One region of the Synechococcus sp. 63AY4M2 genome, then DNA from elsewhere that is predicted to be linked to it. Evidence: predicted binding sites of a transcription regulator. Region 1 holds the regulator's gene; the other holds the start of a gene.

What was found. The regulator HrcA, encoded in region 1, represses chaperone genes, less so after heat shock. The targets are predictions, from matches to a motif close to TTAGCACTCNNNNNNNNNGAGTGCTAA.
Positions count from the first base shown of each region.
Region 2: the regulator HrcA is predicted to act here: its motif matches at 9,456-9,482, upstream of groES (co-chaperone GroES).

Region 1 covers NZ_AXUX01000001.1:1,924,267-1,940,052, forward strand. The annotation lists gene SYN63AY4M2_RS08540 (di-heme oxidoredictase family protein) at 1-448, opposite strand, end outside; gene SYN63AY4M2_RS08545 (imelysin family protein) at 494-1,726, opposite strand; gene SYN63AY4M2_RS08555 (chlorophyll a/b binding light-harvesting protein) at 2,117-3,151, shown strand; gene fldA (flavodoxin FldA) at 3,225-3,734, shown strand; partial or broken gene SYN63AY4M2_RS14190 (chlorophyll a/b binding light-harvesting protein) at 3,783-4,796, shown strand; gene SYN63AY4M2_RS14195 (photosystem I reaction center subunit XI) at 4,806-5,363, shown strand; gene SYN63AY4M2_RS08570 (alpha/beta hydrolase) at 5,580-6,278, shown strand; partial or broken gene SYN63AY4M2_RS14465 (universal stress protein) at 6,460-6,906, shown strand; gene SYN63AY4M2_RS08580 (ferredoxin-thioredoxin reductase catalytic domain-containing protein) at 7,196-7,549, shown strand; gene SYN63AY4M2_RS08585 (photosystem II reaction center X protein) at 7,646-7,762, shown strand; partial or broken gene SYN63AY4M2_RS08590 (IS200/IS605 family transposase) at 8,045-8,176, opposite strand; gene SYN63AY4M2_RS14470 (hypothetical protein) at 8,520-8,666, shown strand; gene SYN63AY4M2_RS13955 (IS200/IS605 family accessory protein TnpB-related protein) at 8,709-9,089, shown strand; gene SYN63AY4M2_RS08600 (phenylpyruvate tautomerase MIF-related protein) at 9,138-9,350, opposite strand; gene SYN63AY4M2_RS08605 (RidA family protein) at 9,450-9,893, shown strand; gene yidD (membrane protein insertion efficiency factor YidD) at 9,917-10,198, opposite strand; gene SYN63AY4M2_RS08615 (MFS transporter) at 10,402-11,691, shown strand; gene SYN63AY4M2_RS08620 (SpoIID/LytB domain-containing protein) at 11,770-12,606, shown strand; gene tilS (tRNA lysidine(34) synthetase TilS) at 12,780-13,790, opposite strand; gene SYN63AY4M2_RS08630 (heat-inducible transcriptional repressor HrcA) at 13,831-15,009, opposite strand; partial or broken gene ureA (urease subunit gamma) at 15,346-15,612, shown strand; partial or broken gene tnpA (IS200/IS605 family transposase) at 15,751-15,786, opposite strand, start outside.
Region 2 covers NZ_AXUX01000001.1:184,453-200,238, reverse strand. The annotation lists gene SYN63AY4M2_RS00880 (YtxH domain-containing protein) at 117-488, shown strand; gene SYN63AY4M2_RS00875 (hypothetical protein) at 485-1,012, shown strand; gene metG (methionine--tRNA ligase) at 1,016-2,566, opposite strand; gene SYN63AY4M2_RS00865 (FAD-dependent oxidoreductase) at 2,643-4,514, shown strand; gene SYN63AY4M2_RS00860 (hypothetical protein) at 4,553-4,870, shown strand; gene SYN63AY4M2_RS00855 (ATP-binding protein) at 4,860-6,176, shown strand; gene SYN63AY4M2_RS00850 (DUF3067 family protein) at 6,278-6,595, opposite strand; gene SYN63AY4M2_RS00845 (cytochrome b6-f complex iron-sulfur subunit) at 6,769-7,287, shown strand; gene SYN63AY4M2_RS00840 (apocytochrome f) at 7,462-8,445, shown strand; gene SYN63AY4M2_RS00835 (PhzF family phenazine biosynthesis protein) at 8,507-9,319, opposite strand; gene groES (co-chaperone GroES) at 9,563-9,874, shown strand; gene groL (chaperonin GroEL) at 9,965-11,599, shown strand; gene SYN63AY4M2_RS00820 (DUF429 domain-containing protein) at 11,773-12,600, shown strand; gene SYN63AY4M2_RS00815 (GuaB3 family IMP dehydrogenase-related protein) at 12,756-13,919, shown strand; tRNA gene SYN63AY4M2_RS00810 (tRNA-Val) at 13,960-14,031, shown strand; gene SYN63AY4M2_RS00805 (iron uptake porin) at 14,339-15,786, shown strand, end outside.

The DNA of each region.
Region 1 (15,786 bases):
TGCCGGCCACAGGGGGAGTGTTGCTATGAGGAGCAATGGCCTCCCATCCAAAAGGCTGGGGATCCCCGCTTCTATCCAGGGATCCAACCTGGCTGACTCTGACGACCCGCTGCCCCTTGTCAGGAAAACCTCGGCCGTTTTTAACATGACAACCGGCGCAGGAGTTGTTGTTGAACAGAGGCCCAAGGCCGGGGTTAACAGGCGCCGGAGCGGTGACGAAGCGAGCCTCAAAGGCGATGTCCCCCAGGGCATGCAACCTGGCCCAGCGGGGATCCAAGTTGGGAGCCGGCTGCTCGTAGGCTGTTGAGGTGCGGTTCCAAAGGGTTGTTTCGCCACCCGCTCGAGGGGGCAATGGCTGGGATCCCTCTGGGGCAGCGGGGAAAGCCAGAAAGCTCGCCGCCCAAAGAGAGGCCAATCCCAGCATGAAAATCTGGAGAAGACGACGCATCGGCTATCAAAATATCGGCAACTCAGCTCTTTTGGGACTTTCTTACTACTGCAGGAGCGGCACAACTTCCTGAGCAAAGCTGTCGAAAGCGTCTTCAATTTTTTCCATAGCGGCAGTAATAGATCCACGGGCATTGGCATCGCAAAGGCTTTTTTCGATAGGGGCAGGGATCCCCTGGAGAGCCGCCGCCGCTGCTTGTAACTCCGACTGAATTTGACTATCCAAATTGGGATTGATGTCCCGGACAAATTGGCTCAGGCCACGACCTTTTCTATCTCTAAATCCGCCCAAGTAAGCATACTGAACGCTGCGCACATTGGCCTGGAACTCCGGCAGCGAATGGTGGGCAAAGCGACTTTCCAGCAGAAAAGGATTTTGCTGGGCGAAGGCTTCGCCAATTTTGACCTTGCCCAGCTCGTCCAACATGCCGAGAATACCTTGGGCTATTTCTTCAGCAGCAGCTTGCAGCGTGAGATAACTCTTGCTGCCCTCGCCGGCTTTTACCCATTCTTCGCGAAAAGCAGGCAGCCCTTGCACTCCCTCTGTCCAGCTTTTGAGCAGCTTTGCCGCCGTATCCGCCAAAACTGGGCCAAGGGCAGCCAAGTACTCCCGATCCCGCTCGGTAAAGTCTTGCAAAGACTTGTTGTTATCCACGCCAAAGAGCAAGAAGGCCACGGCATGAAATCCCTTTTGCCCGCTTTCCAACTCGGCCACGGTCTCTGGAGTGAGGGGATCGCCGCTGTTGAGAACTTCCAGCACCTCCACCTCGTTCAGGGGCCATTCGTCCAAATCCGCATCCAGCCCCAAATAAGCCGCCGGCCCAAAGGCAAAAGCCTCGCTCTCCTCCCAAGTGATGCGGGCAACAGACCAAGCCTGGCGAGCCGCTTGCAAAGTCTGGGCATTGGGATCTTGCACGAAGGCCTGGATGGCCTGAGACAGGGCCTGGGTATCGGCGACCAACTGCTCATAGGCAGGGATCACCACCTGATCGGCAAAGTCGAGCAAAATCTGCCGATCCTGAAACCGCTGCTCAGGAGAGAGCACAACGGCTGGCCGGCCAGAGCCTGCCCCTTCTTCCCCACCCTCGCCGCCGCCATCCACCGGGATAGGCCGACACTCCGGGTTCATTTGAGCTGCCTGCTGAGGCGAAGCCTGGCTCAGGGCCGGTGGATCCCCGCCGCCCGCAGCCGAGGGATCCTTTTGGGTTTCCCCGCAAGCGGCCCCGCTGACCAGAACATAAAGCCCTATCCCCGTCCACAGCTTCAGATACCTCGACATCTCCTCCGACTCCTTTGCCCTCGACTTGGCCAACTTTGGCTTGATTGTAATCCAGCTATTGCGACTCAATCTTAAGAAGGGAGAGATTTTTATCACCGGCTGCCACCGGATCGCCCGGCTCGTCCCTCTGCGGGCCAGCTTCCATCTGCAGCTTCCCCAGGTGGGGCTATGGGCGGATACAAGTCCGACTCTTAACAAAACTTAACTCTAAAGACATTGATATTTGTTTGCAAGAAGCCTAGAGTAGGTCACAGCTCGCTGTTGAGATTTACTCTCAACAGTTGGTTACGTGTCTCGAAAGGATGTGTCCGTGCGGCCAGAGGCGGGCCTGGGGCAAGGTCTCTGGCCTTTTCCTAGAAAAGCTTGTTTAGAAACGCAAGAGGAGCGGAGATGACAGCGACGACACTCAAGCAAGAAGGGGGATCTAGCTCGCAACAACAGATCCCGTGGTGGGCGGGCAACGCCCGTTTGACCGATCTTTCTGGCCGGCTGCTGGGGGCGCATGTGGCCCATGCCGGGCTGATCGTTCTCTGGGCAGGGGCGATGACCCTGATCGAGTTGGCCAAGTTTGACCCCAGCCGACCGATGTATGAGCAGGGGCTGATTCTCTTGCCCCACCTGGCCAGCTTGGGGCTGGGGGTGGGATCCGGCGGGGAAGTCCTGGATACGGATATCTACTTTGCGGTGGGAGCAATCCACCTCATCAGCTCTGCCTTTTTGGGGTTTGGCGGCATTTTTCATGCCCTGCGCGGGCCGGCGGTGCTGGATCCCAAAGCCTTTCCCCTGTTTAGCTACGACTGGCAAGACAAAAACAAGATGACCACCATCCTAGGGATCCACCTGGTGCTGCTGGGATTGGGAGCCTGGCTTTTGGTGCTCAAGGCAGTGGTGTTTGGCGGCTTGTTCGACCCGGTGGCAGGAGAGGTGCGCCTGGTGTCTCCCAACTGGAACCCCTTTGGCCACCTGTTGGGCATAGAAGGGCGCCACTGGATCGCCGGGGTGGACACTTTAGAAGACGTGGTGGGCGGCCACCTCTGGCTGGGCTTGCTCCTGGTGGCAGGTGGGGTTTGGCATATCGCGACCAAGCCTTTTGCCTGGGCAGAACGGATTTTTATCTGGTCTGGGGAAGCTTATCTTTCCTACAGCTTGGGAGCTTTGGCCTTGATGGGATTTATTGCCGCCTATTTCGTTGCCGTTAACCCAGTGGTCTATCCCGAAGTTTTCTATGGGCCGCTGCTGCAGGTGGGCTTGGATCGCTATCCCTTCTTTGAGCAAGGGGGAGCTCTCACGTCTAGGGTTTGGCTGGCCAATGCCCACTTTTGGCTGGCCTTTTTCTTCCTTCAGGGCCACCTTTTCCATGCCCTGAAAGCCCGAGGATTCAATTTCCGTACCGGCAGAGTAGAGCTCGCTGCACAGCAGGCCTAACGGCACGCTGAAGGCATTGACTATCTAGCCATCTGATTTTGAGCTTCGCACTTGCAGTTTCGAGGTAGGAGCAATGGCAAAAATAGGTCTATTTTTCGGCACTCAAACCGGAAATACCGAAAGAGCTGCCGAGATGATTCAAAAAGAGCTGGGCGAAGACAATGTAGATTTAATTGACATTGCCGAGGCCAGCATTGAGGACTTTGAGAAGTACGACTACTTAATCATCGGCTGTCCAACTTGGAATATTGGGGAGCTTCAGGCTGATTGGGATGGTTTTTTCCCAAATTTGGATGAGATCGATTTTTCCGGTAAGACGGTAGCCTATTTTGGAGTTGGGGATCAGTTGGGCTATCCCGACAACTTTCAAGATGCCATGGGGATCCTGGCCCAAAAAATTGCCGAGCGCGGCGGAAAAAACGTCGGCTTCTGGCCTACAGAAGGCTACGAGTTCAATGAGTCCAAGGGAGTGGTTAACGGCGAGTTTGTCGGCCTTGCTCTGGATGAAGACAATCAGCCGGAGCTGACGGAAAAACGAATTAAAGAGTGGACGGCCAAACTCAAAACACTCTTCAATCTGTAATCTCAAACTCGGCTTCTTAGCTTGTTGTGGATACTGTGGGAGTTTGTCATGACTGGCGCAGTTCTATCTTCATCGCCTACCTCTGCTGAGGGATCCCCTCAGGTGAGCTGGCTGGCGGGCAATGCTCGCTTGGTGAATCTGTCCGGAAAGCTGCTGGGGGCCCACGTGGCCCATGCGGGGTTGATCATGCTGTGGGCCGGCGGCATGACTTTGTTTGAGGTGGCCCACTGGGATCCAAATCAACCTATGTACAGCCAGGGGCTGATTTTGTTGCCCCATCTGGCCAGCTTGGGCATCGGCGTCAACGCAGAAGGGGTGGTTACGGATCCCTATCCCTTTTTTGTCGTGGGCGTTCTGCACCTAATTGCCTCGGCAGTGCTGGGGGCAGGAGGGATCTTCCATGCCCTTTTGGGACCAGAGGTGCTGAGCAAGGGGAAAACCTTTGCCGAGTTTTTCGGCTACGACTGGGAAGACGACGACAAGATGACCACCATCCTCGGCATCCACCTGCTGCTGCTGGGGCTGGGTGCATGGCTGCTGGTGGCCAAGGCTCTCTTTTGGGGAGGGCTGTACGATGCTCAACTGGGCCGCGTGCGCGTAGTTACGGATCCCACCCTCAATCCGCTGCGGATCTTTGCCTACCTGACGCCGCTCATGGGCCAGCAGGGCATGGCCGCCGTGAACAATCTGGAAGATCTGGTGGGAGGGCACATCTATGTCGGCCTGCTCTGTGTGCTGGGGGGATGGTGGCACATAGCCACACGGCCCTTTGCCTGGGCCAAGCAAGTCTTGATCTACTCGGGCGAAGCCTACCTCTCCTACAGCCTGGGGGCCCTGGCCTACATGGGCATCTTGGCGGCCTATTTTGTCAGCGTCAACGAGATCGCCTATCCGGTGGCTTTCTACGGGCCGCTGGGGCTGGCTGCCGACGAGATGGGTGTGGTGAGCAGCCGCACCTGGTTGGCCACAGCCCACTTTGTCTTGGGGATCCTGTTTTTGGCGGGGCACATCTGGCATGCCATCCGGGCGCGGGCGGCAGCCAGCGGCTTTGACTTCCAGCGCGGGGGCTGGGTGCGAGCCACAGATCCCCAGGTGGGCAACTTGGACACGCCGGTAAACCAGGGCGATCTCACCCTGCTGCTGCTGCAAAACCTGCCCATCTACCGGGAGGGCTTGTCGCCTTTCCTGCGCGGTTTGGAGATCGGCATGGCCCATGGGTACTTCCTGGTGGGGCCGTTTTACAAGTTGAGTCCGCTGCGGAATTCGGAGCAGGCCCTGACGGCAGGGACGCTGGCGACCATCGGCCTGGTGCTGATCCTGACGGTTTGTCTCTCCATTTACGGACGGGTGTCCTTTCCTCGCTCGCGGCTGGTGGCAGTGGTCAATACCCCCTACGGCGAGGTGGCCTATCCGACGCCGGGCGTGCAACTGATGGCCGAATCGCAGGGATCCCCTCAGCCGGTGCGCGTGCCGGCAGGCTCTGAGGATTTGCCGGAAAACTTGCGCACCCGCGCCGGTTGGAGCCAGTTGGCCGGAGGGTTTCTGGTGGGCGGCGTTGGCGGTGCCCTGTTTGCCTACATGCTCCTGGGCAGCGGCGATGTGGTAGCCCAGATTTTGCCGGGGCTGTAAAGGAGGGTTGAGGCTTCTCAAAGCAGGGAGGGGAGATCCTCATCCCCTCCTCTCTGTCGAGATCTGGCTCTACCTTTTGCCTGCCGGCTTCTGGATCCGATAACCCTTTTTTATGAAGCTTTTGTCAGCCAGCAACTTTAATCTTTCGACCGTCGAAATGAGATGGCTAAAATGAGCTTAGGTTCCGCTTCTGCGCCTTCTTTTGAAGCACTTTATTTGGGCGTTTCTCCCAGTCTAAAGCTTTTCGATCGGCCTCTGTTGGGATCCCTGGGAAAATGTTTCCGTGTAGCCTACTGGGAGTATCACCAAACCCAGGATGAGCCCTGTAGTTTGGAGACAGTCGTGACGCTGCTATACGAATACCTAAAAGCTTGGGATCGACCGGTACATCTCATCGGCCACGGCTTGAGCGGGGTGGTTGCCTATCTTTTTGCCTACTATTACCCCCAGCGGATACGGTCTCTAACCCTGCTGGCTGTAGGCAGTCAGCCTGCCGCCACCTGGCATGCCCATTTCTACGTGCAACGAAAAATGTTTTGCTGTAGCCGAGAACAGCTCCTGGTGCGTATAGCTCAGAGCCTTCTGCCAGCTTCAGAACAGTGGCGAGCGCGCTCACTCTCCCGCGCCCTGGCTAAAGATTTAGACACTTCCCCCATACCTCATTCCCTATTTCAGGTGGTAGCGATTCCAGCCCAGAAAGTGCCGGTGCCGATGTTGGTTTGCGCCAGCGAGGATGATCCCATTGTGGATCCTGCTTCGCTGGAGCAGTGGGGAAACTACTTAAAGCCAGGGGATCAAATGTGGTTTTGTCCTGGGGGGCGACACTTTTTTCACTATTCTTTTCCAAGTTTGGTCAACTTGAAAATCATGGATTTCTGGCAAAAGCTGCAGCAATTGCAGACCAGCCTTGCCTGAAAGACTGGCCTTTGTCCTTAGCTCAACTGCGAGTTTTGTCAGCAACCCCCAACCCCCGCAGATTGCTGGTGGCTCTAACCCTCCAAACAGACAGAAAGAGCTCTCATGCCATAGGGATCTCATCGCCGCCCACAGCGCCCCCAGAGAGACGGCGTCCACCCGGCTCCCCGCTAGAAGTAAAATGGGAGGGGTCGAGCCGGGCTTAAGCGGGGGATCCGCGACTAGGTTCGACAAGCTGCTCTTTCCCATCGACAACTCGCGCGAGACCAGCCACGCCTTGCCCTTGGTGGCAGACCTAGCGCAGCGCTGCAAAAGTCGGGTGTACTTGCTCTCGGTACTGGACAACATGGAGCTTGACGCGGAGCGAGCAGAACAAGCCCGGCAGAACATTCAGAACCTGCCCAAACAGACGGAGCTGGGCCTGCAGTAAATCGGCATCAACAGCGTCAAGAGCGAGTATCGCGAGGGAAAAGTACCCTTCGTCATCTGCGACGTGGCGGACGAGCTGGAGATCAGCCTGATCGTGATGGGATCCCGCAGCCTCAGCCTGTCTGCCGAGGGGCAGAACAACTCCGTCAGCCACCGCCTCATCGACCTTGCTCCCTGCCCGGTGCTGGTCGTGCCCTGAGAAAAGGGATCCCGGTCAGCGTGATCCTGTAGAGTACCCTAGGGCGGGGTCTTGCCAAGTCCAAACAATGTTGCCTTGTGTAACAGCACGGCTGTCACTGTTTGTCTTCTCTAAAAGTCTGCAGTACAACGAAGAGCAAGATACAGCTTTGTCCGACTTCGGGGGAGGTCTGTAGAATCAGCAGGATCCCGGCATACGCACATCTGTATTAACTTCAGAAAGTGTGGCCGGAAGAAGCTGTGAGCCTCATTACCAGCAACAGCCGGTCAGTTCCCTTCCGAGAATCGTCATGGAAAGTCGTGGTTACAACAAGGCCTCCCAGAAGACTTTTGAGGTGATGCGGCATTTCGCAGAAACCTACGCCAAACGTACCGACACTTTTTTCTGCTCTGATCCTACGATTACGACAGCGGTGATCGAGGGCTTGGCTCTGCACAAAGAGCAATTGGGCGCTCCGCTCTGCCCCTGTCGTTTTTATGAAGACAAAGAGGCGGAAGTGAAAGCCGGCTATTGGAACTGCCCCTGTGTACCCATGCGGGAGCGAAAGGAATGCCACTGTATGCTCTTTTTAACTCCAGATAACCCCTTCGCCGGCACCAGCCAAACCCTAGAGGAGGTGCCCCTAGAGTACCAGGCGAAATAGTCGGCAATGCGTCTGTCTCTGGGTTGAGCGACAAAGACCAGTATAATCGGGAAATAGTTGAGTGGTTGATAGTCGCACGAGGAGGAAACTCTTTTTATGACTCCCTCACTGGCTAATTTTCTCTGGAGCTTGGTGTACGGCGCAGTGGTGCTGGGGCTTCTCTTCGGCGCCATCGTCTTCGTCAGCCAAAGAGATAGGGTGCGTCGTCGCTGATCCCTCTGCTCGCGCTGATGCTCTACTTCTTTGCTGTTGTTGCTGAGTGGAAAGAGACTCGGGTGCTAAGGTTTGCTCTGGTAGGCAACTGCCAGGGTGCTTTGTCCACCTGTCAGGGATCCAGCCGGGTTGAGTGACAACCGGATCGACGTGCTTGGCGCCGTTGTTGCTAACGCTCACAAAAAAGGATAGCTTGGTAGCCCCGCACTTGAGTGCGGGGCGGAAAAGCCCGCTAGCCACTTTAGTCGCTTACCCATGATGGGGGTCGTTGATATAGTTTCATAGCTCAAACAACCTCTTCCTGACTTCTCCCACCAACACCTTTTTCCTTCTCTTTGGCCAAAAAATGAGATGAACAACCGCTAGCCCCACACCATGGTTGTAGTGATTGTACCGTTGACTTTCCTCTCGCACTATCGCTTGCCCATGTCAGACTGCGGTTGTCATGCCGCTTGCCAACAATGATGGAGTACGGCTGTCAGCAGGTTATAGTCAGGAACAGAGAGCTAGTCCCCCTATTAGTGTGTCAACAGTCTAATAAGCAACTGTGCTTTGTACTATGCGAGACAAGTCTATTTCAAAACGAAGCGATGGGCAAGCTATGGTGAGCTTTGCGCTGAGATGGGGAGAACCCAAAGCAAGCACTTCATCGCAATGTATGTTTCCGCCGCGCAACAGACCTGCAAGTCTGTAGCTGAAGTGGGTCTATGCCAAGCCTGCTCGACCTCAATCGCTGGATCCGAGAAAAGCTTTAGCAATTGACCACGGAGTCAACAACTGGCTTACGTGCGTTAGCAACTTAGGACATAGCTTCATCATTGGTGGCCGCAAAGTCAAGTCCTTTAACCAGGGGTACAACAAGGAGCTGGCTAGGCTCAAGACTCACAAACTGCCGGGGTTTTGATTGCAAAAGCTTGGTCGAATTACGGAAAAAAGAAACCGGCGGATGCGGGATGCAATCCACAAAGCTGCGCGCAAGGTCATTGACTTCTGTTTACACCACTCAATTGGGAGAATCGTCTTTGGTTGGAACAAAGAACAAAAACAAGAATGCGGCTTTAACCAAAACTTTGTTTTCATTCCAACAGGTCGGTTCAAGGAGCGTATTGCGCAATTATGTCAGCATTATGGCATGGAGTTTATTGAGGTAGAGGAGGCGTACAGCTCGCAGGCAAGCTTCCTAGATGGAGATGAGCTACCTAATTATGGTGAAAAACCCGACGGGTGGAGACCCTCTGGGCTGAGGCGAATGCTGCCGCCAACCTGCTTAAGAAAGTCAGCAGAACCTTGGGGCTTTGCCTTCAGGAACTGTCTAGAGGCGCTTTGACAACGCCGTTACGGGTTCTTTTGTGGACTGCGTAAGAATCCCCCGCCTTTAGGCGGTGGGAGTGTCAATCTTGATCTCCACATAGCAGCAGGGATCCCCACTGCCGGCAAAGGTCATCGGGATCCCTCCTTCAAAGGCGGTCATCACGTAGGCTTCCAGCTTGCCCACCTGTTTGGCCAGAGCAGCAGAGAGCGACTTGAGCAGCGCCTCTACAGCGGCAGGTTCCGGCTTTAGAGGCGTTTGCAACTTGATCAAGGGCATAGGCACTGCTTTTTGTCGACAAGTTGATCTTGCCGTTGCCGGCTTGTTTTTTGCGGGATCCCCCTGTGGTAGCTTAGCTGCAGAGTTCCGCCGATCCCCATGGAGCAGAGGAAGCCGGTCAGTTCTGAGCCTAACCACCCCACTCGAGCTGAGGCAGGGCCGCAGGAGGTGCGAACCGAGGCTGCTCCTGCCCCTGTCGGCCCTTACAGCCAGGGCATTGCCGCTGCGGGGCCATTTCTATTCGCCGCCGGACAGGTGGGCCTGGATCCCAAAACCGGCAAGCTGGCGGGGGAAGATGTTGCCTCGCAAACTCGGCAGGCGCTGCTGAACCTGAAAGCCGTGCTGGAAGCAGGGGGAACAAGCTTGGCCAATGTGGTGAAGACCACCGTTTTTTTGGCGGATATGAAAGACTTTGCCGCCATGAACGCGGTTTATCGAGAGTTTTTTGCCGCCGATCCGGCACCGGCCCGCTCTTGCGTGCAGGTGGCTGGCCTGCCCTTGAATGCCTTGGTGGAAATCGAGGCGGTGGCCTGCTACCGATAGCGGCGGTTAAAAGCTGCAACTCTTCAACCCCCAGATCCAGAATGTTGGCCATCTGGGCTGGGGCGACCGTTTTCCTCGGGTGCGGATCCCGGCAAGTCGGGCACCGGGTCGTAGCCTCCCGGGTGCCAAGGGTGGCAGCGGCAGAGGCGGCGGATCCCCAGCCAACTGCCTCGGATGGCACCGTAGCGCCGCACGGCTTCCAGGGTGTACTGGGAGCAGGTGGGGTAGTAGCGGCAGGCAGGCGGTAGCAGAGGGGAGATGGCCACCTGGTAGCCTCGAATCAGGGCAACTAAACCGCGAGTCAAGGGATCCGACCGTTCCGCCATAGGCCAGCGTACAAAAAGGCCATTTCCAGGCTAACGTCTGCCCTCCTGCGCAGCTCCAGACAAGAGGTTAAGATCCAAAAAGTCACCACCCAAATATACATTTCGTAATACTTCTGTTCGGGGATGCCGTGGAGACGGCTTTGCTCCTCGGCATGGTTGTAAGAGTTTCATCAGGAGTGGGCGTGAGGGCATTTGGGCGGCTACAGCCAGCACAGCGGCGCAACTTGGGCATTTTGTTCGTGGCCGGGCTGCTCTTTTGGGCCAGTCTGTCTGCGCTGTTGCCCACGCTGCCGCTCTACGTCCGGGATGTGGGCGGCACCAGCCAAGAGGTGGGCTTGGTGATGGGGGCCTTCTCGATTGGGCTGCTGGCTTTTCGTCCTTGGCTGGGGCGGCTGGCGGATGGCCACAGTCGGCGCATTGTGTTGCTCATCGGCATGGGCGCGGCGGGGATGGCGCCTTTGGGGTACTGGCTTTGGGATTGGATCCCGTGGATAGCGCTGGTACGGGCCTTTCATGGGATCAGCATCGCCGCTTTTGCCACCGCCTACGTTACTTTGGTGGCGGATTTTGCCCCGGAAGAAAAACGCGGCGAGATCTTGGGCTACATGAGCTTGGTCAATCCCATGGGTGTAGCCATCGGCCCTGCTTTGGGCGGTTTTTTGCAGGAGCTGGCCGGTTATGGCCCTCTGTTTCTCTTCGCCGCTTTGCTGGGGTTGGTGGGCTTTTTCTGTACCCAATTGGTTCGAGAGCAGCGCCGTGGGGATTGGGGATCCCTGCCCTCGGATGGGGCGTTTTGGGGCCTTGTGCTCAGCCCGAAGGTGTGCTCTCTCGCCGGGGTCATGTTGTTGGTTGGCCTGGCCTTTGGCACCCAGACCACGTTTGTGGCTCTGTTGATCCAAGAGGCCGGAGTTCCCCTGAATCCAGGTCTTTTTTATACGGCGGTGGCCCTGTCCAGCTTCGGCGTGCGCCTGCTGGCTGGTCGCGCTTCCGACCGCTACGGGCGGGGGCCGTTCATCTCGCTCAGCCTGGCCACCTATGCTCTGGCGATGGGGATCCTGAGGGTTGCCGACAGCGCTGCGGCTTTTCTCGCCGCCGGGATCGTGGTGGGGTCGGGTTTTGGCACCTTGATCCCGCTGATCTCCGCCCTGGTGGCGGATCGCTCTGAGCCGGCGGAGCGCGGTCGCCTGTTTAGCTTGGTGATGTGTGGCTTTGACTTGGGCATTGGGCTGGCGGGGCCGATCCTGGGCACGCTGGCGGGGGGGTTCGGGTATCGGGCCATGTTTGGCTACGCCGCCCTTCTGGCGTTGGCTTCCTTGGGCTCTTTTCTCTGCTTCTCCAACGGGCGACCGGGATCCTCCCTGCGCTTTGCCTTGGGCCTGGAAACCGATCGGTTTCGACAGCCAGATCCTGTCCCTTCGGAACAGCCCCAGCCGTCCCCTCCCCTGCCAACGGGATCCCGTCCTGCCCTCTAGGCACCCTGATTTTTGTCCCCAAGTCCGATTTGCCCTATCCTAGGCTGGGGTTGCTGTACAAAAAAGAACTCTGGGCAGATGGGAGCACGGGGTTGGCTTGCCCTCCTGGGATCCCTGCTGGTGGGCGCCTTAGGGGGATGGATCGAGAGCGCTTGGGGGGTAACGGTGCGGGTGGCCTTGGCCGATGCCACCGCCCCTTTGGTGGTGGGGGTTTCTCTCCCTGCCCAACTGACCAATAGCCGCCAAGAGGTGCTGGCCGAGTTGCCCCCCATGCAAGGGTTTCTGGCCCAGCCCGGCCCTCAGGGGGTGCGCCTGCAGGGGGTGGTCAGCCCGGTGTTGTTCATCGAGCCGCAAGCGGGTGGCCTGGTGGCGGTGGATGGCCGCTGGTATTCTGGCAAAGTGCTCCTGACCGGCTACAACCGCTTGCTGGCCATCAATTACGTGGATCTGGAAGACTACGTGGCCGGCGTGGTGGAAGCCGAGATGGGATCCCGCTTTCTGCCCGAGGCCCTCAAGGCCCAGGCGGTGGCAGCCCGCACCTATGTTCTTCACCACCGCAATTCCCGCGGCTGGTTTGACGTGTTTAGCGACACCCGCTCCCAGGTGTATCGGGGTCTGTCGCAGCGCTCGGCAGCCGCCCTAGCAGCAACACACGCCACCCGCGGCATCGTCATGGTGTATGGGGGGCAATTCGTGAATGCCATGTATAGCGCCAGCGCCGGCAGCCAAACCGTCGGGGTGAGCGGGATCCCTTACCTAAAAAGCCTGCCGGATTTTAGCCCCTATCCCAAGTACGGGCATGGCATCGGCATGAGCCAGTGGGGCGCCCAAGAATTGGCCCGCCGGGGCTGGACTTACCGCCAAATCTTGGCCTACTACTACCCCGGCGTCAGGTTTGGCCGGTTGCCGGATTGACCTACTCCCCCTTGCTCTGGGTTGCCAGGGGTGCCCATCTCCCCAGGTTGCCCTTCAGCCGCAAACGGGCCGGGTTCACCCTTGGCCGGCTTCTTCTGGTTAAGACCGGAGTGGACCTAAATAGGGCAGCCACAACTTTGCCCAAGAGCTTTTGTGGGCATGCCGATCCCGGCCTAGGGGACAAAACTGGCGGGCTGAGAAGCAGCAACCCAGACCACGCAATCTCCCCTCACCTCCAACCAGCCACCCCCTGGGTAGTCGGGGCTGCGGCTGCGGCGGCCTGCTTTCAGGAGCCGGATCCCGGCTTCCACCTGCTCAAAAGTCGGGTGATGGGGCAGCAGCAGCGACAAGAATTGGAACATCACCTGCCGCTGCAGAGCCAGGGGCGCAGCCCGCAAGGGATCCCGTCGCAGCCCCGGCAAAGCCGGCTCGTACACCTGCAACCATAGTTGGGCGGCTTGCGCCACCACCAGCTCATGCTCTGCCTGCAACAGCGTGGCCGCCCGATTCAAAGCCGCTTCCAGTTGCGGGTTAAAGTGCTGCTTGAGATAGGGCATCACCTCTAGGCGAAGGCGGTTGCGGCCATGAGCCAAATCCTGGTTGCTGCGATCCGGCCAGACCGGCAACTGGTATTGTCGGCAGAACTCTTCCGTTTCCCAGCGGGAAAGGCCCAGCAGGGGACGCACCAACCAAGCGGAGGTGGGATCCCGCTCGTCCAAACGCCGTTGCCAATCTAGGCTGACCAGGCCGGCAGCCCCCGTGCCCCGCAGCAGGTTCCACAAAAACGTCTCCGCCCGGTCGCTGGCCGTGTGCCCCGTGGCCACCGCCTCGCAGCTCCAGGTGCGCGCCCATTTGTCCAGTTGCTGGTAGCGCCAAGCCCTGGCCCCCGCCTCATCCCAGCGGATGGGATCGGCAGTCTCAACGGCGTGGGGCAGGCCCTGCTGTTGCAGCCATCCCTGCAAAAACTGGGCACACGCCGTCTCATCGGCTGACCAACGGTGATCGCAGTGCAAAACAAAGATCTGCCACCGCCAGCGCGGCTGCAAATCCCGCAAGATCTGGAGCAGGGAAAAAGAATCTTGTCCGCCGGAAAAAGCTACCAGCAGCCGCTGGCCGGGGCGAAGCAGTTGCCGCTCGCGAATGGCACACTGAACCCGCAAGTGAAGAGGAGAAAGCCTGGCCACAGTTGGCTATTGCTCGGGGGCAACCCAGACCTGGGATCCCTCAGGCAAGGGCCCGAGTGAGATGCGAGGCCACCGTCTGCACAGCCGCAATGCTCCGCTCGTAGGCCATGCGAGTCGGCCCCAGCAAGGTGACCGTCCCCAGCGGCGCCGAGCGGCGGCGATAAACTGAGGCGATGACCGTGCAGTGGTGCAGCGATTCCAGCGGGTTCTCGCTGCCAATGTAGATGATCACGGGAACGTTGTGGGATGGATCCTGATCTGCGGTGCTGGAGGATGCCTTCTCCCTGGCCGACGGGGCCGAGAGAGCCGCTTCGCTCGTGAACAGGCAACCTGGCGTGGAATAGAGCCCGATCATCCCCTGCAGCTGCTCGGATCCCTCTTCGAGCAACTGGGCCACCGCCTGCATCCGCTGAGCCTGGGAAAACTCCGGCTGCCGCATCAGCTCCGTCATGCCCGCGCTGAACACCTGTCCTAGAGAGGGCCGCAGGTAGCGTTGGACTACCGAGCGCAGCAGTTGCTGCAGCCAATGGCTGTAAGCGCGAAACTCCTCATCCAGCTTCAACCAGCTCAGATCCTGCAGCTCGGCAAAAGTCTTGCCCCGCAATTTCAGGGTGAGGAAGTTGCTCAGTAGCTGCAGTTCATCTTCCAGATCCTCGCGCCGATCGTCAGGCCAATCCGGTGGGCTGACCAAGGCCGAGTGGGTTTGATAGGAATCCGTAACCACCAGCACCATTACCCGCCCCGGCCCCACCGACAACAACTGCACGTGGTGAACGGCTACCACCGGCCCCTGGGGAGGGGTGATGAGGGCGATGCAACCGCTCAAGTGGGCCAAAAGCTGTGCCACCCTCTGTAGGAAGCTATCGAGGTCGTCCCCCAGCTCACGGTTGAGCTGATCCAGCAACTGCTGCAGCGCAGGATGGGGCTCCGGCTGGGGAGCATCGTTCGGGATCCCATCCATGTTGGCGGAGCTCAACAGATCGTTCACATAGACCCGATAGCCAAAGTCAGAAGGGATCCGACCGGCAGAGGTGTGAGGCTGGAACAGCAACCCAACCTGCTCCAGCGTGGCCAAGTCGTTGCGAATGGTAGCCGTGCTGACTCCGAGGTTGTAGGACTGGGCCAAGGTTTTGGAGCCGACAGGTTCTGCCGTGGCAATATACCTGCGCACCGTTGCCCACAGGATCTTCCGTTGTCTAGGAGTCAGTTCGAGTTTCATGGCTGCTCAAAAGAACCCAATCAACACCTGCTAAGGGGAATTAGCCAATGGATCTCAGGTCAACCAAGCTAGGGCTAAATGAGGATCAGATAAACTTTTACTTCTCTCTTTAACTTTATTGTTACCCTTTCATCTTGGGTTGCAGGCGCGGAAAATTGCAACAGCAGAGGTGGAAAGAGGTGGAGGCTCTTGGTTTGGCGAGAAAAGCGGAGCTCCCTGTAGCCTCTGCATCCTTATTTTTGCCCAAAGGGGGTACTAAAGTGTTAAGTCAACTCTAGGCTAAGTGAGCCTGCTGCTGCCTGTTCTGTATCGTTTTGTATCTTTCGAGGTCGCTCCATGTACTTGTCCCCCCAGGAGGTTGCTCTACCTGGCCGTCCAGCTAGCTCGGGATCGGCGGCAGTGGGGCCTCCAACTCAATTACCCCAAGACGGTGACCTACCTGAGCGCAGCTATCTTGGAGGGGCGCGGGAAGGGAAAACCGTTGCTCAGGTGATGAGCGAAGGTCTGACGTGGCTGAGCCGAGAGGACGTGATGCCAGGGATCCCGGAAATTCAAGTAGAGGCCACCTTTCCCGACGAAACCAAGCTGTTAACCATCCGCTAGCTGCTTTCTAAGGATCCCCCAAAGACCCAGAGACTTTAGGAGGTTGTCCATCAGAACCTCCGGGGTACTCCCGCCACAGCGCAGCTTGGCGGGATGGAGGATAGGCGGTGAGACGAAGGGGTTCAATGCCCCTGAGTCTCACAATCTGGGCGTTGCCTGCTGCTCGACATACTT
Region 2 (15,786 bases), 1.7 Mb from region 1:
CCAATCCCCCCTACCCCTGAGATTTCAGCCAATTCGACGCCTCCACGGCAAAGCACAGCATCATTTGATAGTCTGGTTTGGGGGCCACCTGTATCCCCCCTCAACCCTGGCAAGGCATGGCGGAAAACCGGACTGGCGCGTTTGTCGGCGGGCTGCTGTTGGGAACGGCGGTGGGCACGGTCATCGGTCTGCTTTTGGCTCCCCGCAGCGGACGGGAGACGCGGCGACTGCTGAAAAAATCGGCAGAGGCCCTGCCGGAAGTGGCAGAAGACGTGACCACCAGCCTGCAATACCAATCGGAAAAGCTGCTCGACTCCGCCCAAAAAAGTCTGGATGAGGCCCTGCTGCGGCTGCAGCAGGCAGTGGCGGTGGGCAGGGAAGCCATGTTGCAGAAACGGCAAGAGCTGATGCAAGCCCAAAACCTGCGTCCCCTCGCCCGGGAGGAAGCCGACTCAGAAGCCCAAGGTCGGGAGGAGGCGGCGCGATGACCGAGCCGGTATTTTGGTTGGGCCTCTCGGTAGGTCTGGTGGCAGTGGCCATTTTGGCGGTGATCCTGACCCTGTTGCCCGCCGTCATTCAATTGGGTCGAGCCGCCCAGAGCGTGGAACGCTTTTTCGACACGCTGCTGCGGGAGTTACCGCCCACGCTGGAGGCTCTGCGTCTGACCAGCTTGGAAGTGAGCGAGATCGCCGACAGCCTCGACGAAGGGGTCAAGGGGGCCGGACAGGTGGTGAAGCAGGTGAACCGCTCCCTGGAAGGGGCCCGCAAGCAAGCCCGCGGCGCTCAGGTCAATGTCCGCAGCTTTTGGGCAGGGGTACGGGCGGCCTGGCAGGCGCTGTCCAGCGAGACTCCCCCCACCGCCATGGGTAACTCTCAGCTGCGCTCGGGCCAGGCTGGCCGTTCTTTCTCTGCTGCTGTGCCAAGCATTTCCTTGGGAGATATGGGTCTTTCCGCCGGCAAGGCAACACCAGAGGGATCCCAGCCTTCCCAACCCGATGCCGCCAATTCTTAGGAGCTACTTGAGTATTCTCTGGAAGACGGGCACAGGAGGTTGGGGCTCTTGCCCAGGCGGAAGCCGGCCCCAACGGGCATCGGGATCCCAGCGCAGTTGTGCGACATCCTGCAAAGGAAACCCCATCTGCTGCAGGATCTTGAGGCTGAGGTTGGGAATGATGGGCGAAAGGGCCACGGCCACCCAGCGCACGCTTTCCAAAACGGCGTAGAGGATCTGGGCCACCTGCTCGCTTTGCCCTTGTTTGTGCAACGTCCAGGGGGCCTGCTCGTCGAGGTATTTGTTGCTGGCCTGGGCCAAGCTGAGAGCTTTGCGGGCGGCAGAGCTGGGATCCAGCCGCTCGTAGGCGTCGGCCACTGTCGGGGCCAGGCGCTCGGCCAGGGTTTTGAGGGGGTGATCCGCAGGGATCTCGACGGCGGGGATGCGGTAGTCGGGCTGGTATTTTTTGAGCATATTGAGGGTGCGGTTGAGCAGGTTCCCCAGGTCGTTGGCTAGGTCAGCGTTGAGAACCTCGATGAAGCGGCCCTCACTAAAGTCTCCATCCTTGCCCAGCTCAATTTCAGTCAAGAAATAGTAGCGCACGGCATCGGCACCGTAGCGCTGCACCAGCTCAAAGGGATCCAGCGTGTTGCCCAGGCTTTTGCCCATCTTGAGGCCATCTTTGGTGAGAAAGCCGTGGCCAAAGATCTGTCTGGGCAGCGGCAGCCCTGCCGACATGAGCATGGCCGGCCAGTAGATGGCGTGGAAGCGGACGATATCTTTGCCCACCAGGTGCACGTCGGCAGGCCAGTAGCGGCGCAAGGCGTTTTCCAGCGTCGGCTCGTCCTCGGGATCCACGGCGGCGCTGAGGTAGTTGATGAGGGCATCAAACCAGACGTAAAGGGTTTGGCTGGGATCCGCCGGGAAGGGGATCCCCCAGGAGACGCTGGGGCGAGAGATGGAGAAGTCCCGCAGGCCCTGCTTGACAAAGTTGATCACCTCATTGCGGCGGCTTTCTGGTTGAATGAACTCCGGGTGCTCCGCATAGAGGGCTTCCAGTTTTTCCTGGTAGCGAGAGAGGCGAAAAAAGTAGTTTTCTTCGTCTTTCCACTCCACTTTTTTGTTGGGGTGAAGCGGGCAAAATCCGCCTTCTAAGAGCTCTGACTCGTCCTTGAACTCCTCGCAGGCAACACAGTACCAGCCCTGCTGCCGGCCAACGAAAATATCCCCCCGATCCCACACTCGCTGGAAAAACTCCCGCACAATGGCTTTGTGGCGAGGGTCGGTGGTGCGGATAAAGCGGTCGTAGCGGATGTCCAGCAACTGCCAAAGCTGGGCAAACTGGGCCGCGATCTCGTCGCAGTGCTGCTGCGGGGGAAGGCCGCGCTCTTCGGCGGTGCGCTGGATCTTCTGGCCGTGCTCGTCGGTTCCCGTTACCATCAGCACATCCTTGCCCCGCAGGCGATGGTAACGGGCGATGGCATCCGCCGCCAGGGTGGTGTAGGCGCTGCCGATGTGGGGGGCAGCGTTGACGTAGTAGATCGGCGTGGTGATGACGAAGGTGGAATTCGGCATGAGCACTCGCAGCGCTTTCCCCCATGATAAAAGTTGCCGGAAAGTCCGACAGGCCCAGTTACGGGGCGGAGGTGGGATGAAACTTCTGTTCAACCTCAAGGGATGGGGCGGCGGCCTTGTGGGGGCCGGGATCCTGGGCGCCGGGGCGGCTCTGGCCCAGCCCTTGTCGGAAACCCGCATCCCCTGTGAGATCTTCATCGCCGGGGGCGGGCTGGGGGGGGTGGCAGCGGCCTACGAGGCTCTGCAACTGGGCCGACAGGTGTGCATGACCGAGATCACCGACTGGATTGGCGGCCAGGTGAGCGCCCAGGGGGTCTCGGCTTTGGATGAGCGGCCCTTGCAGCGGGAAAACGAGATCTTTCCCCAGGGCTATAGAGAGTTTCGCCGCCGGGTGCGGGAAAAGTACGGCGGTGATCCCAATCCCGGCAAGTGCTGGGTGAGTGTGCTCTGCTTCTCGCCCCAGGTGGGCCACCAGGTCCTGCGGGAGATGGTGGATCCCTATCTGCAGTCGGGGCAGTTGCGGCTGTTTACCGAGACGGTGGTCAAGGACTTGCAGATCGAGGATTACCAAATCCGCAGCGTGCAGGCCATCCGCAACATCCCCAAACACGCCGGCGTCCAGCCGGAGAATCGGGGGGATCTCTCCAGCTACTTTCTGGATTTTTACCGCCTAGAGCCCACCGAGGATTGGGACAAAGAGATCCTGCGCTTTGAGCCGCCGCCAGAACGCCAAGGCAAAACCCTGCCCTGGGTGGTTATCGATGCTACCGAAACCGGCGAGCTGCTGCCGCTGGCGCGGGTGCCCTACCGCCTCGGCACGGATGGGGAAAGCCGCTGGGAGCCCAGCTCCAAGCCCTACAGGGATCCCTACTGCACCCAGGGGTTTACCTACACCTTTGTTATGGAGCGCTCTGCTGTGCCGCAGGTGCCCATCAAGCCCAAGTTCTACAACGACCCGCTGCACGGCCCCTACTACAGCTTTGAACATCCACGCTTTAACTTTGGGATGGTCTTTACCTACCGCCGCATCCGCGGCCAGGTGTTTGGCTTTGGGGAAGAGGCCATCCGGGTGGGGGATCAATCCATGCAAAACTGGACCTGGGGCAACGACTGGCGCATCACCGGGCCGGAGATGAACCTGATTCTCACCCACGAGCAACTGCAAGCCTCAGGCCAACTGGATCCCGGCGGCTGGATGGGGGGCTTGCGGGTGGAGGCGCTGCGGCGGGCCGAGCAGCATGCCAAGGGCTTTTTCTACTGGCTGGTGGCGGGGCGGACGGATTTTCTGTTGCAGCAGGCGGATCCCGACTTTCAAAAAGACTTCTACCTGCGCTATGCCTACCTGCGGGGGCCCGATAGCCCCATGGGAACTGCCAGCGGCCTTTCCAAGTACCCCTACATTCGCGAGTCGCGGCGCATCATCGGTCGGCCCAGCCCTGCCTACCCGCAGGGATTTACCATCTACGAGTCGGATATCACCACGCGAGAATCGGAGCTCAATCGCGGGCGGCCCTTTATTTTCTACGACTCGGTGGGGGTGGGCCAGTACCCCATCGACTTTCACGATTGTCTATTGCCGGATTTTTCCCTGCCCCCCAGCCACAACCAGGATGCACAGGCCCCCAGCTACCCCTACCAGATCCCACTGCGGGCTTTGATCCCCCAGCGCATCGACAACCTCTTGGCCGGCAACAAGAACATTGCCACCAGCCGCATTGCCAGCGCCTCCTATCGGGTGCACCCGGTGGAATGGGCCATCGGCACAGCCGCCGGCCACACGGCCCACTTTGCCCTGGAGCGGGATCTGATCCCGGCGGAGATCCTGCGCGAGCCGCTGCTGGACTTGCGGCTGTTGCCGGCTCTCCAGGCCCAGATCCAGAGCCTGGGCAATCCCATCCAATTTCCCGGCACCACCATCACCGCCACTGAGTGGGCCCAATCTCGCTAGCCTAGAAAGGCAAGGTTGGGAGCTGGCCGATGGATGCTATGGGGGTTGAACTGGGGGGACTGGAGGCGATCCGCCCTTCGTTGTGGGCGGCCACAGCCCTGTGGAGTCTGGGGCTGATGTGGGGCTTGTCGCCGCTGCACCGCCGCCTGCAGGAGGGTTGGGAAAAACAGTTGGCCTGGGATCCCAGCGGAGCTCTGGCCTCTTTGCTCAGCGTCCTTCCTTTCTTGCTGGCAGCAGCGGTGGTGGTGGCCCTCACCGAACTCTCTTTGGGCAACAGCTGGGCCGTCTCCTGGGGTCTGATTGCCTGCGTTGGCGGTGGCCTCTACGAGCTGGGCCGGCGGGACAATGCCCGCTAAGCGCTCTGGACCGGCCCTCACCCCCAGCCCCTTTGACAACGCCAAGTTAGAGCGACTTGAAGCGATGACCCCCCTCGAAGAAGCGGCGGAAGCGGCGGCTAAGCTGCTGGTGTTTCGGGAAATCTGCGCCCACCCCTTGGCCCTGACCTGGCAGGAGCTCACCCAGGAGTTGATGAGCGGGGATCCCTTGCCCTGCTGGAGAGCCTACGGACGCTGGTTTGAGCTTTTGGCCCAGGAGGGCTTGAGCTGGCGGGAGTGGCTAATCCGAGAGATCCGCTGGGCCGATAACCCTTTCTCGCGGGCGGCGCTTCGACCCCAAGGGATCCCAGCCCCCCTTGTGCAAGCGGCCCGCCACGATCTCCGCTGCCTGCAGATCCTGGCCGATAGCCAGGAGACCATTGCCGAGCAGATGCGGGCGCTGGGCCTGGGGATCCCTTGGCCGGATGGGGAAGGGGAGAGCCCTGGCTGGGATCCGCGCTCTTTTGCCGACTGGGGCCTGAGCCTGGAGGCGCTGATCGCCCACTACCGCCGAGCGGGGGTGGGGCTCTGTGGCCGCTATTGGGCCTTTCGCTGGGGGCCGGCAGGGCTAGAGGGGATCCCCACTCCCGACTTGCCCGACTGGGAAGAGATCTACGGCTATGAACGGCAGAAACGGCAGTTGGCTGCCAACACCGAAGCCCTGCTGCGGGGGGATCCGGCGTTGCATGTGCTGCTCTATGGGGCGCGGGGCACCGGCAAGTCTTCGCTGGTGAAGGCGTTGCTGCGCCGCTACGGTTCCCAGGGGCTGCGCCTTTTGGAGCTGAGACGGGGAGATTTGGGTCAATTGCCTCAGATCTTGGCAGATCTGGGAGGGTGGGGGCTGCCCTTTGTCCTGTTTGTGGACGATCTCTCCTTTGAGGCCGACGAAACTGAGTTTAAGCAGCTCAAGGTGCTCCTGGAAGGAGATCTTGTTCCACCACCGCCCAACGTCCGTCTCTACGCCACCAGCAACCGCCGCCACCTTATCCGCGAGTTTTTTGGCGATCGTCCCAGTCCCCAAGATCAAGAGGTCCACGCCTGGGATACGGTGCAGGAAAAGCTGTCGCTGCGGGATCGCTTCGGCCTTACCCTTACCTTCACCCCTTTTAGCCAAGCTGACTACCTGGCCACGGTAGAACACCTGGCGCAACGGCTGGGCCTCCCGCACCCTTTAGATACCTTGCGCCGCCAAGCCCTCCTCTGGGCGCAACAGCAGAACGGCTTTTCCGGTCGCACCGCCCGCCAGTTCCTGCATGCCTTGCAGGCCGGCCTGGTGGAAGTTGGATAGCCGCAGGCCGGCTGAGGTCTGGAGTTTTCGTCATAGGGACGAACCTGTCGGTTGCTGCAATTGCAAACTCCCCTTCAGGGAAGAGCCGGGGGCGAGGAAGACTACAGCAGCCACTCGGAGGCGCGCTCTCCCACCCCTTGCAAATTCAAAGGAATGGCCACCGCCTTGCCTATGCGGGGTTTCTGACGGGTAGCCTCAATTTCTCGCTGCACCGCTTCCCACACGCCCCACGCCTGCAAATGGGCCATGACAGACTCCAGGCGAGCCAGATACTCGGCCTCGCTCAAGGGGAAAGAGGGCTGCTCCAGGTAGCGCCACATCACCAACAGAACCACCCTGCCCCCCATGCGGCGCAGTTGCACGTCGTAGGAATAGCCCCACTTCTCCCGCAGCAAAGCTTGAAAGTCGGATCCCGTCATGGTCTGGCTCGGATTGGGTTGGGACTGAGCTGGGCCGCAGCAGAAAAACCGCCGCCTCTTCCCTTGCACTTCCTTTAGCTTTGCATTTCTTAATGATATTAGCCAAGGAGCTCGGTTAGGATGATGTCATTTGTCAACGAACATTAAAACTTCTCAGGTTTGTACTGGCCATTATGACGGAAGCGGTTAGCAACTTCGAGGCACCCCCCATGAGCCGGCGGGTTTTTCTGAATGCCCTCCTCAGCAGCTCGGTGGGGGTGGTGGTGGTGGGCACCCTCTACCCGGTGGTGAAGTATTTTATTCCGCCCTCTTCCGGTGGGGCAGGAGAAGGTGTGATAGCTCAAGATGCTCTCGGCAAGCCCATCAGCGTCAGTGAGCTGTTGGCCACTCACGCCGCCACGGATCGCGTGCTGGCCCAAGGCTTGAAGGGGGATCCCACCTACATTGTGATCGACAACGGGGCGGTGGCCAACTACGGCCTCAACGCGGTTTGCACCCACCTCGGCTGTGTGGTGCCCTGGAACGCGGGGGAAAACCTGTTCAAGTGCCCCTGCCACGGATCCCAGTACGCGGCCAACGGCAAGGTCATCCGGGGGCCGGCTCCCCGCTCCCTGGAGCTGGTGAGCGCCACGGTGGACGGCGACAACGTTCGCTTCAGCCCCTGGCAAGGCCCCGATTTCCGCGAGGCCTGAGGCGTTACGATAGGCTCCAGAGAGACCCCTGTAAGGGGCCACAGCCGGGTCAGAAGTGGGGGAAAAGGCCAGAGAGGTTGCTGCGCTAGTCCTGGCTAGAGCATGAGTTGTGAGCTTTGAGGAGATTGCCCCAAAGGGCTTGCGAGAATTTTGATTGAGATTCTGAGCTAACTTATGAAGCGAATTTACTTGGCCTTGTGTGCGCTGCTGCTGTTGCTGGGGACGGGATCCCCTCCGGCAGCAGCCTATCCGTACTACGCCCAGATGGCCTACGACAACCCGCGCGAGGCCACCGGGAAAATCGTCTGTGCCAACTGCCACCTGAACGCCATGCCTGCCCGTGCCGAAGTGCCGCAGGCAGTTACCCCGGGCCAGGTGTTCACCATCAAGGTCGGGATCCCCTATGACTTGAGCAAGCAACAGGTGTTGGCGGATGGCAGCAAGGGCGGCTTGAACGTTGGCGCTGTGGTGGTGTTGCCAGAAGGCTTCCGCCTGGCCACCGAGGAGGAGATGACGGAGGAGCAGCGCCAGGAAACCGCTGAGACCTACATCACTCCCTACAGCGACGAGAAGCCCAACATTCTCCTGGTGGGTCCCCTGCCCGGCGAGCAGCACCAGGAAATCGTCTTCCCGGTGGTCGCCCCTGACCCGAAGGAGGATCCCTCCGTGGCCTTCATGAAATATCGGGTTTACATTGGCGCCAACCGCGGTCGTGGCCAGATCAACCCCGATGGCAGCCTCAGCAACAACAACGTCTTCCGCGCTCCTGCCACGGGTCGTCTGACAAGCATCGCCACCATCGAATCTGACCTCAGCGATCTGCCGCCTGAGCTGGCCGCCCTGGTGCCGCCCGAATACGAGTTGCCGGGCACGCGGGTGCTCAGCTTCGAGACTGAAGGCGGACTGAAGCACTTGGTGGTGCCGCCGGGGCCGGAGTTGGTGGTTAACATTGGCGACAGCGTCCAAGAAGGGGATCCGGTTACCAACAACCCCAACGTGGGCGGCTTTGGCCAAGTGGAGCGGGATCTGGTGCTGCAGAACCCGGAACGGGTGAAGTGGTTGGTGGCCTTCCTGGCAGCGGTGGCCATCACCCAGCTTCTGCTAGTGCTCAAGAAAAAGCAAGTGGAGCTCATCCAGGCGGCAGAACTTTTGGGCTAGCTTGCGCACTTATTCTTCGCGAGAGTCTTCCCAGCACCTCGGAGCCAGCCGGGGTGTTTTTTTAGGGAATCCTCAGCTCTCCCGCTATCACCAGCACCGCCTGCCCGGCAATCTCCACCCGAGTGCCGAGATCGCGACACCACAGCTCGCCTCCCCGCGCCGAGAGCTGGCGGGCTTTGAGCTCAGTCCGGCCCAGGCGCTGCGACCAATAGGGTGTCAACAGGCACTGGGCAGACCCGGTCACCGGATCCTCCGGGATCCCCAACTGGGGGGCAAAAACACGACAGACAAAATCTGGCTGGTCTTCTAGATCCCCTCCCGAGGCAGTGACGATCAACCCAGAAACAGGCAGTGCCTGAACCCGCTCCCAATCCGGCTGCAGCTGCTGCACCTGCTGGGCCGAAGTCAGCACCGCTACCCCCATGCTGCCGCGGTACAACTCCAGAGGAGGGATCCCCAATGCCGCAGCCACCTGCTCTTGGCCTTCCGGCCAGGGTTGCGGGAACTGGGCGGGAAAATCCATCGCCAGCCGCTCCCCCTGCCGCCGCACCTGCAGCCGGCCACTGCGGGTGGAAAAGGCCACCCCCTGAGCTTCCGGGTGAATCTCGGTCAAGAGCACATAGGCGCTGCCCAACGTGGCATGGCCACAGAGTTCTACCTCCGTGGTGGGAGTAAACCAGCGCAGCCCATAGTGGGGAACCTCGCCTTCGGATCCCTGGGGCAGCAAAAAAGCCGTTTCCGACAGATTGTTCTCCGCCGCAATTGCTCGCATCAAAGCTGCCGGCAGCTCCTGAGGCAGCAAACACACCGCTGCCGGATTGCCCTTAAAAGGCACTGCCGTAAACGCATCCACTTGAAACAACGGGATCCGCACCTGCTTGCCCAACCTACCTCAGGCCATGATCCCACAACAGGCCCAGAAGTAGGGGGATCCGCACCCCGACCGTACCCGCCAAAAGCGGGATCCCACCGACAGAGGCTATTGTCAGGCCAGAAAGTTGGCTGATAAACTAGCACTCGTAAGTCGAGAGTGCTAAGTCGCTTCCCTTCGGGGAAGTGGAACTAATGGAAATGAAAACTTCAGCTTCGTGCTTTAGGATCACGGAGGACATTCGTCATGGCTGCAGTAGCTCTTAACGTCTCTACCCTGAAGCCGCTGGGCGACCGCGTGCTGGTCAAAATCGCTCAGCAGGACGAGAAAACCGCAGGTGGGATCTTCTTGCCGGACACTGCCAAGGAAAAGCCCCAGGTGGGGGAAGTGGTTGCTGTTGGCCCTGGCAAGCGCAACGACGAGGGCAAGCTGATCCCGATGGAACTGAAAGCCGGCGACAAAGTGCTCTACTCCAAGTATGCCGGAACCGAAGTCAAGCTGGGCAGCGATGAATATGTGCTGTTGGCCGAGCGGGACATTCTCGCCATTGTTCAGTAATAGTCAGTGATTCAGCAGCAGTTCAACGAACGATTGAATCCTTAAGACTCTGTTTCACCCTTACCTGCATTTGCATCGGAGAGGTTGACTATGGCCAAATCAATCATCTTCAGTGAAGAAGCCCGCCGCGCCCTAGAGCACGGCATGGATATTTTGGCAGAAGCCGTAGCCGTTACCCTGGGTCCCAAAGGGCGCAACGTCGTGCTGGAGAAGAAGTTTGGCGCACCCCAAATTGTTAACGATGGGGTAACCATCGCCAAAGAGATCGAGCTGGAAGACCACATTGAAAACACTGGCGTCTCCTTGATCCGTCAGGCGGCTTCCAAGACCAATGACACGGCTGGGGACGGCACCACCACCGCCACCGTCCTGGCCCACGCCATGGTTAAAGAAGGGCTGAAAAACGTGGCCGCCGGCGCCAACCCGATTGCCCTCAAGCGCGGCATCGACAAAGCCGTGAAGTTCCTGGTGGACAAGATCGCCGAACATGCCCGCCCGGTGGAAGACTCCAAAGCCATTGCCCAGGTGGCGGCCATTTCCGCCGGCAACGATGAGGAAGTGGGCCGCATGATCGCCGAGGCCATGGACAAAGTGGGCCGCGAAGGGGTGATCTCCCTGGAAGAAGGCAAGTCCATGACCACTGAGCTGGAAGTGACGGAGGGGATGCGCTTTGACAAAGGCTACATCTCCCCCTACTTCGTCACCGACACGGAGCGGATGGAGGCGGTTCTGGAAAACCCCTACATCCTGATTACCGATAAGAAAATCACCCTGGTACAAGACCTGGTGCCGGTGCTGGAGCAAGTGGCCCGCGCCGGTCGTCCGCTGCTGATCATCGCCGAAGACATCGAGAAAGAAGCCCTGGCCACTCTGGTGGTGAACAAGCTGCGGGGCGTGCTGAGCGTGGTGGCGGTGAAAGCGCCTGGCTTTGGGGATCGCCGTAAGGCCATGCTGGAAGACATCGCCATCCTCACTGGCGGTGAGGTCATCAGCGAAGAGCGCGGCCTGAAGCTGGAGAACGCCCGTCTCGACTCCTTCGGCTCGGCCCGTCGCGTCACGGTAACCAAAGACCACACCACCATCGTGGCCGAAGGCAACGAAGCGGCTGTCAAAGCCCGCTGTGAGCAAATCCGTCGCCAAATTGAAGAAACCGACTCCACCTACGACAAAGAAAAACTGCAAGAGCGCCTGGCCAAGCTCTCCGGCGGTGTGGCGGTGATCAAAGTGGGCGCGGCCACCGAAACTGAGATGAAGGATCGCAAGCTGCGCCTGGAAGATGCCATCAACGCCACCAAGGCGGCGGTGGAAGAGGGGATCGTCCCCGGCGGCGGCACTACCCTGGCGCACCTGATGCCGGCGGTAACGGAGTGGGCGCAGGCCAACTTGTCCGGCGATGAGCTGGTAGGGGCCATGCTGGTTGCCCGCGCGCTGGGCGCTCCGCTGCGCCGCATTGCCGAGAATGCCGGCCAGAACGGCTCGATCGTGCTGGAGCGGGTGAAAGAGAAACCCTTCACGGTGGGTTACGACGCCCAGAACGACGCCTATGTGGATATGTTTGAGGCGGGCATCGTTGACCCGGCCAAAGTCACTCGCTCTGCCCTGCAAAACGCTGCCTCGATTGCCAGCATGGTGCTCACCACCGAGGCCATCGTGGTAGACAAGCCGGAGCCCAAGAGCAACAAGCCCGCTGGCGGTGGCGGCGGCGTGGATGACTACGACTACTAATCTTCGGGCAGGAAGAGGCAGAGGCTTCGCCAGCTAGCGGAAAGTCTGCTGCCTTGTCAGAGCAGCCATCTTCCGGGATCCCGGCTGGGATCCCTTTATTCTTGGGCATTTCCCTCTCCCAGGCGTCCGGGGGGTGAGGGCGAGCCATCCTACTAACGGAAGGAGAAGGCGGCGTGGCACGGTTAATCTGCATTGGCCTAGACCTGGCCTGGTCGGCCCGCAACCCCTCTGGCGTGGCAACGCTGGAGGTTGAGAGCGGGGATCCCCAAGCCCCGAACCTGACGGGCCACCTGCGGGACAACCGCCTCTTGCAAACCGACCAGGAGATTGTGGACTACATCCAAGCCCAAGCGGGAGGGGATCCCTGCCTGGTGGCGGTGGATGCCCCCCTGCGCGTCCCCAACCCCAGCGGCCAGCGGCGGGCGGAAGCCGAGCTGAACCGGGTGTTTCGCGCCTATGCCGCTGGCGCCCACCCGGCCAACCGCCGCCTCTTGGCCAAAAACGGCCAGGTGCGAGGGGAGGCCCTGGTGCAAGCTCTCTCCCGTTATGGCTTTCGCGAGCAGGCCAGCATCGAGCAGGGATCCCTGGCCCGGCAGATCACCGAAGTCTTCCCCCACAGCGCCATGGTGAGCCTGTTTGGCCTCAGCCGCAGCCTCCCCTACAAAGCGCGTCCCCGCCGCACCTGGCTGCAACGAGAACAGGCGTGGCGGCTGTACCAGCAACATCTGCGCGCCTTGGCCAGCGCCGATCCGTCTCTGCAAGGCCACGAGCCCCTGCTCCAAGTGGAGGTGGGATCCCTTAGGGGCCGCCAACTCAAAAACTACGAAGACCAAGTCGATGCCTTAATGTGCGCCTACATCGCCCTCTACGGCTTCCGCTGGGGATCCGAGCGCTGCCACAGCTTCGGCAACCTGCAAGAAGGCCACATTTTCACTCCCCTGCCCCCCTCATTGCAAGGGAAGAGCCCTGTTTCCTCGCCGGAAACTCCACAAGGGCTTTAACTCGGGCGAGGGTATGGCTTCTGCCAGACCGGCCAGACTTCCGTTGAGGCAGAGACAAGCGAAGCTAAACCGGAGGGAAAACCCGGCTCTTGCTAGTCTCAAATCACACGTTGGCGGCATGATAGGAAGAAGGGATCCTGTCAGAGGGGAGGGAAATGAACCCACAACTGGGGCGCAATCGGCAGGCAAGACGCGCTTACGGGCTGGATGAGATCGCGCTGGTGCCGGGCAGGCGAACCCTGGATCCCAGCTTGGTGGACACCCACTTCACCCTGGGAGGGATCCAACGGCAAATCCCCATCATCGCCAGCGCCATGGACGGCGTGGTGGACGTCAAGATGGCCATCTTGCTCTCCAAGCTGGGGGCAATGGGCGTGCTCAACCTGGACGGGATCCAAACCCGCTACGCCGATCCCGACGAGGTGCTGGATCAGATTGCCGCGGTCGGCAAAGACGAGTTCGTTCCCCTGATGCAGCGCCTCTACAGCGAGCCGGTCAAGCCGGAGCTGATCCAAGAGCGCATCCGCCAAATCAAAGCGGCCGGCGCCATCGCGGCCGCTAGCTGTGTGCCCGCCCACGCAGCTGAATATGGCCCCCTGGTGGCTGAAGCCGGGGGGGATCTGTTTTTCGTTCAGGCCACGGTGGTTTCCGTTCACCACAAGGTTCCCGAAGGCATGGAACTGCTGGATCTGGCCCAATTTTGCCGGTCGATGCCCATTCCTGTTGTGGTGGGCAACTGCGTTACCTACGATGTCGCTCTGGAGCTGATGCAGGCCGGAGCTGCCGGTGTCTTGGTGGGGATCGGCCCTGGCGCTGCCTGTACTTCCCGCGGCGTGTTGGGGGTGGGGGTACCACAGGCTACAGCGATTGCCGACTGTGCCGCTGCACGGGAGCAGTTTTTGGCGGAAACCGGCACCTATGTCCCTGTGATTGCCGATGGGGGATTGGTGACCGGTGGCGACATTTGCAAGGCCATCGCTTGTGGAGCCGATGCAGTGATGATCGGATCCCCCTTGGCCCGCGCCTATGAGGCCCCCGGTCGCGGCTTTCATTGGGGCATGGCCACCCCCAGCCCCATCTTGCCCCGCGGCACCCGCATCCGCGTGGGATCCACCGGCACCCTGGAAGAGATCTTGTGCGGCCCCGCCCGCCTGGACGACGGCACCCACAACCTCTGGGGTGCTCTGCGCACTAGCATGGCCACCCTGGGGGCTGCCAATCTCCGAGAAATGCAGCAGGTGGAGATCTGCATCGCCCCCTCCCTCCTGACCGAGGGGAAGGTGTACCAGAAGGCGCAAAGCCTGGGCATGGGGAAATAGTTCTTTGGGAATGCTAAACTCGGTGGACTGGGATCCCCCAGGGCGGTTAGCTCAGCGGTAGAGCGCCTGCCTTACAAGCAGGATGTCACTGGTTCGAGTCCGGTACCGCCCATCCCCGCTTCAGCCCGCGACTTAGGAGCTCTGTCTCGGCTTTGGCGTGCACCCGCTAGTCAGGGTCGGATCCCTGAGGTAAAGTAATGGGTATGGGGCCTGGAGCGTCTGCCGCCGTTGAGCCTCACGTTGAGTCTCATTCAAAAAGAAAAAGTGTGTAAAGTGGTAGACGATGTGAAACAGGGCTGTACCATGTTTTTCGAGGGTCCGCAGTTGTCAGACTCGTGCTTGAGTTAGACAGTTGACTACCTCTAGAAGACATCGCCACAGCCGAGACAGGTGTGAGGACACAGAACAAGGAGAGAAACATGCCCGCGAAACACGCGAACTACTGGAAAACGTTGCTGGCCGGCACCCTGGGTGCAGCAGCAGTCTTGACCCCTGGAGTGGCCTATGCCCAAGCTACTGGGCCCGTCACCTCCATCTCTGAACTTTCTGATGTGCAGCCCACTGACTGGGCTTTCCAAGCACTGCAATCGCTGGTCGAGCGTTACGGCTGTATTGCCGGCTACCCTGACCGCACCTTCCGCGGCAACCGGGCTATGACTCGCTTTGAGTTTGCCGCCGGTATGAACGCCTGCTTGGATCGCATCAATGAGTTGATTGCAGCCGGTTTGGCCGACAAAGTCTCCAAGGAAGACTTGGCCACTCTGCAGCGCTTGCAAGAGGAATTTGCTGCTGAGCTGGCAGCCCTGCGCGGGCGGGTGGATGCGGCAGAGGCTGAGATTAACGATCTGAAAGGGAAGATCTTCAACCCAGTTACCAAGCTTAACGCTCAGGTCATTACCGCAATTCTTGGTAGCGCTCTTACAGAAGACCGGGTCGTACAAGGAAGAGTGGTAGCCGAGCAAAATCAGGCAAACATGACTCTTCCCTATCGGGTACGCCTGAACTTCGATGCCTCCTTTGTTGGCCGGGATCGCTTGCGTATCCGCCTACAAGCTCGCGATGCGGTTACTACCTTCTTTGAGGGTGACCCAGGCGTTGGCTTCCAGGGGGGTGCAGGTGGTACCTTCACCCTTGCCCAGCTGGTTTATCAATTTCCTGCTTTCGACCGCGCTGCTACTATCTACACGGGCATTACGGGTACGGGAGTGTCGAGCGTTCTGCAGTACAGCACGCCCTTTGATGCTCTGTCGGACTTTGCCGATGCTCCCAACTCTACGGCAGATGTGCCCAGCGGAACCCTATTTGGTTTTCGCTACCGTTTGAGCGACCAGTTTCGTTTAGCCTACGCCTACAGCACCAGAAGAGGTCAAGCTCTGGGGAGAGGCTTTGGCGATAGTGGCTTAACAGGTGATGATAGCGCTCACACCGTCGAGCTGGGCTTCTTGCCGACAAAGGGTCTGGAGTTCTACCTCCAATTTGCTTCCACCTACCTGCAGCAGGCGAACGACGGCCCCACCTTCCTGGCCACGGGTAAAAGTCTCTTCCGCGGGCCGGTAAGAAGAACGCAGGTCAATGTCTCTGCGCGGGTAAACGCCTTTACAGTCGCAGCCAACTGGGAAATCAGCCCTCGCATTACCTTGTCTGGCTGGTTTACGGCTGGCAATGTGGATTACAACCTGCCCAATGTGGTACCGGCTGGTACTGTGGATCCGGGAGAGGAAGACTTTAATGGTTTCCTCTTTGGCTTTGTTTTCCCTGACCTCTTTGTGGAGGGTGCCAAAGGCGGGATTGTATTTGGGCAGCCAATCGTGACCACAGACAACGACGGAGTGTGGGATACTCGCCCCTTCGTTGTGGACGTCTACTA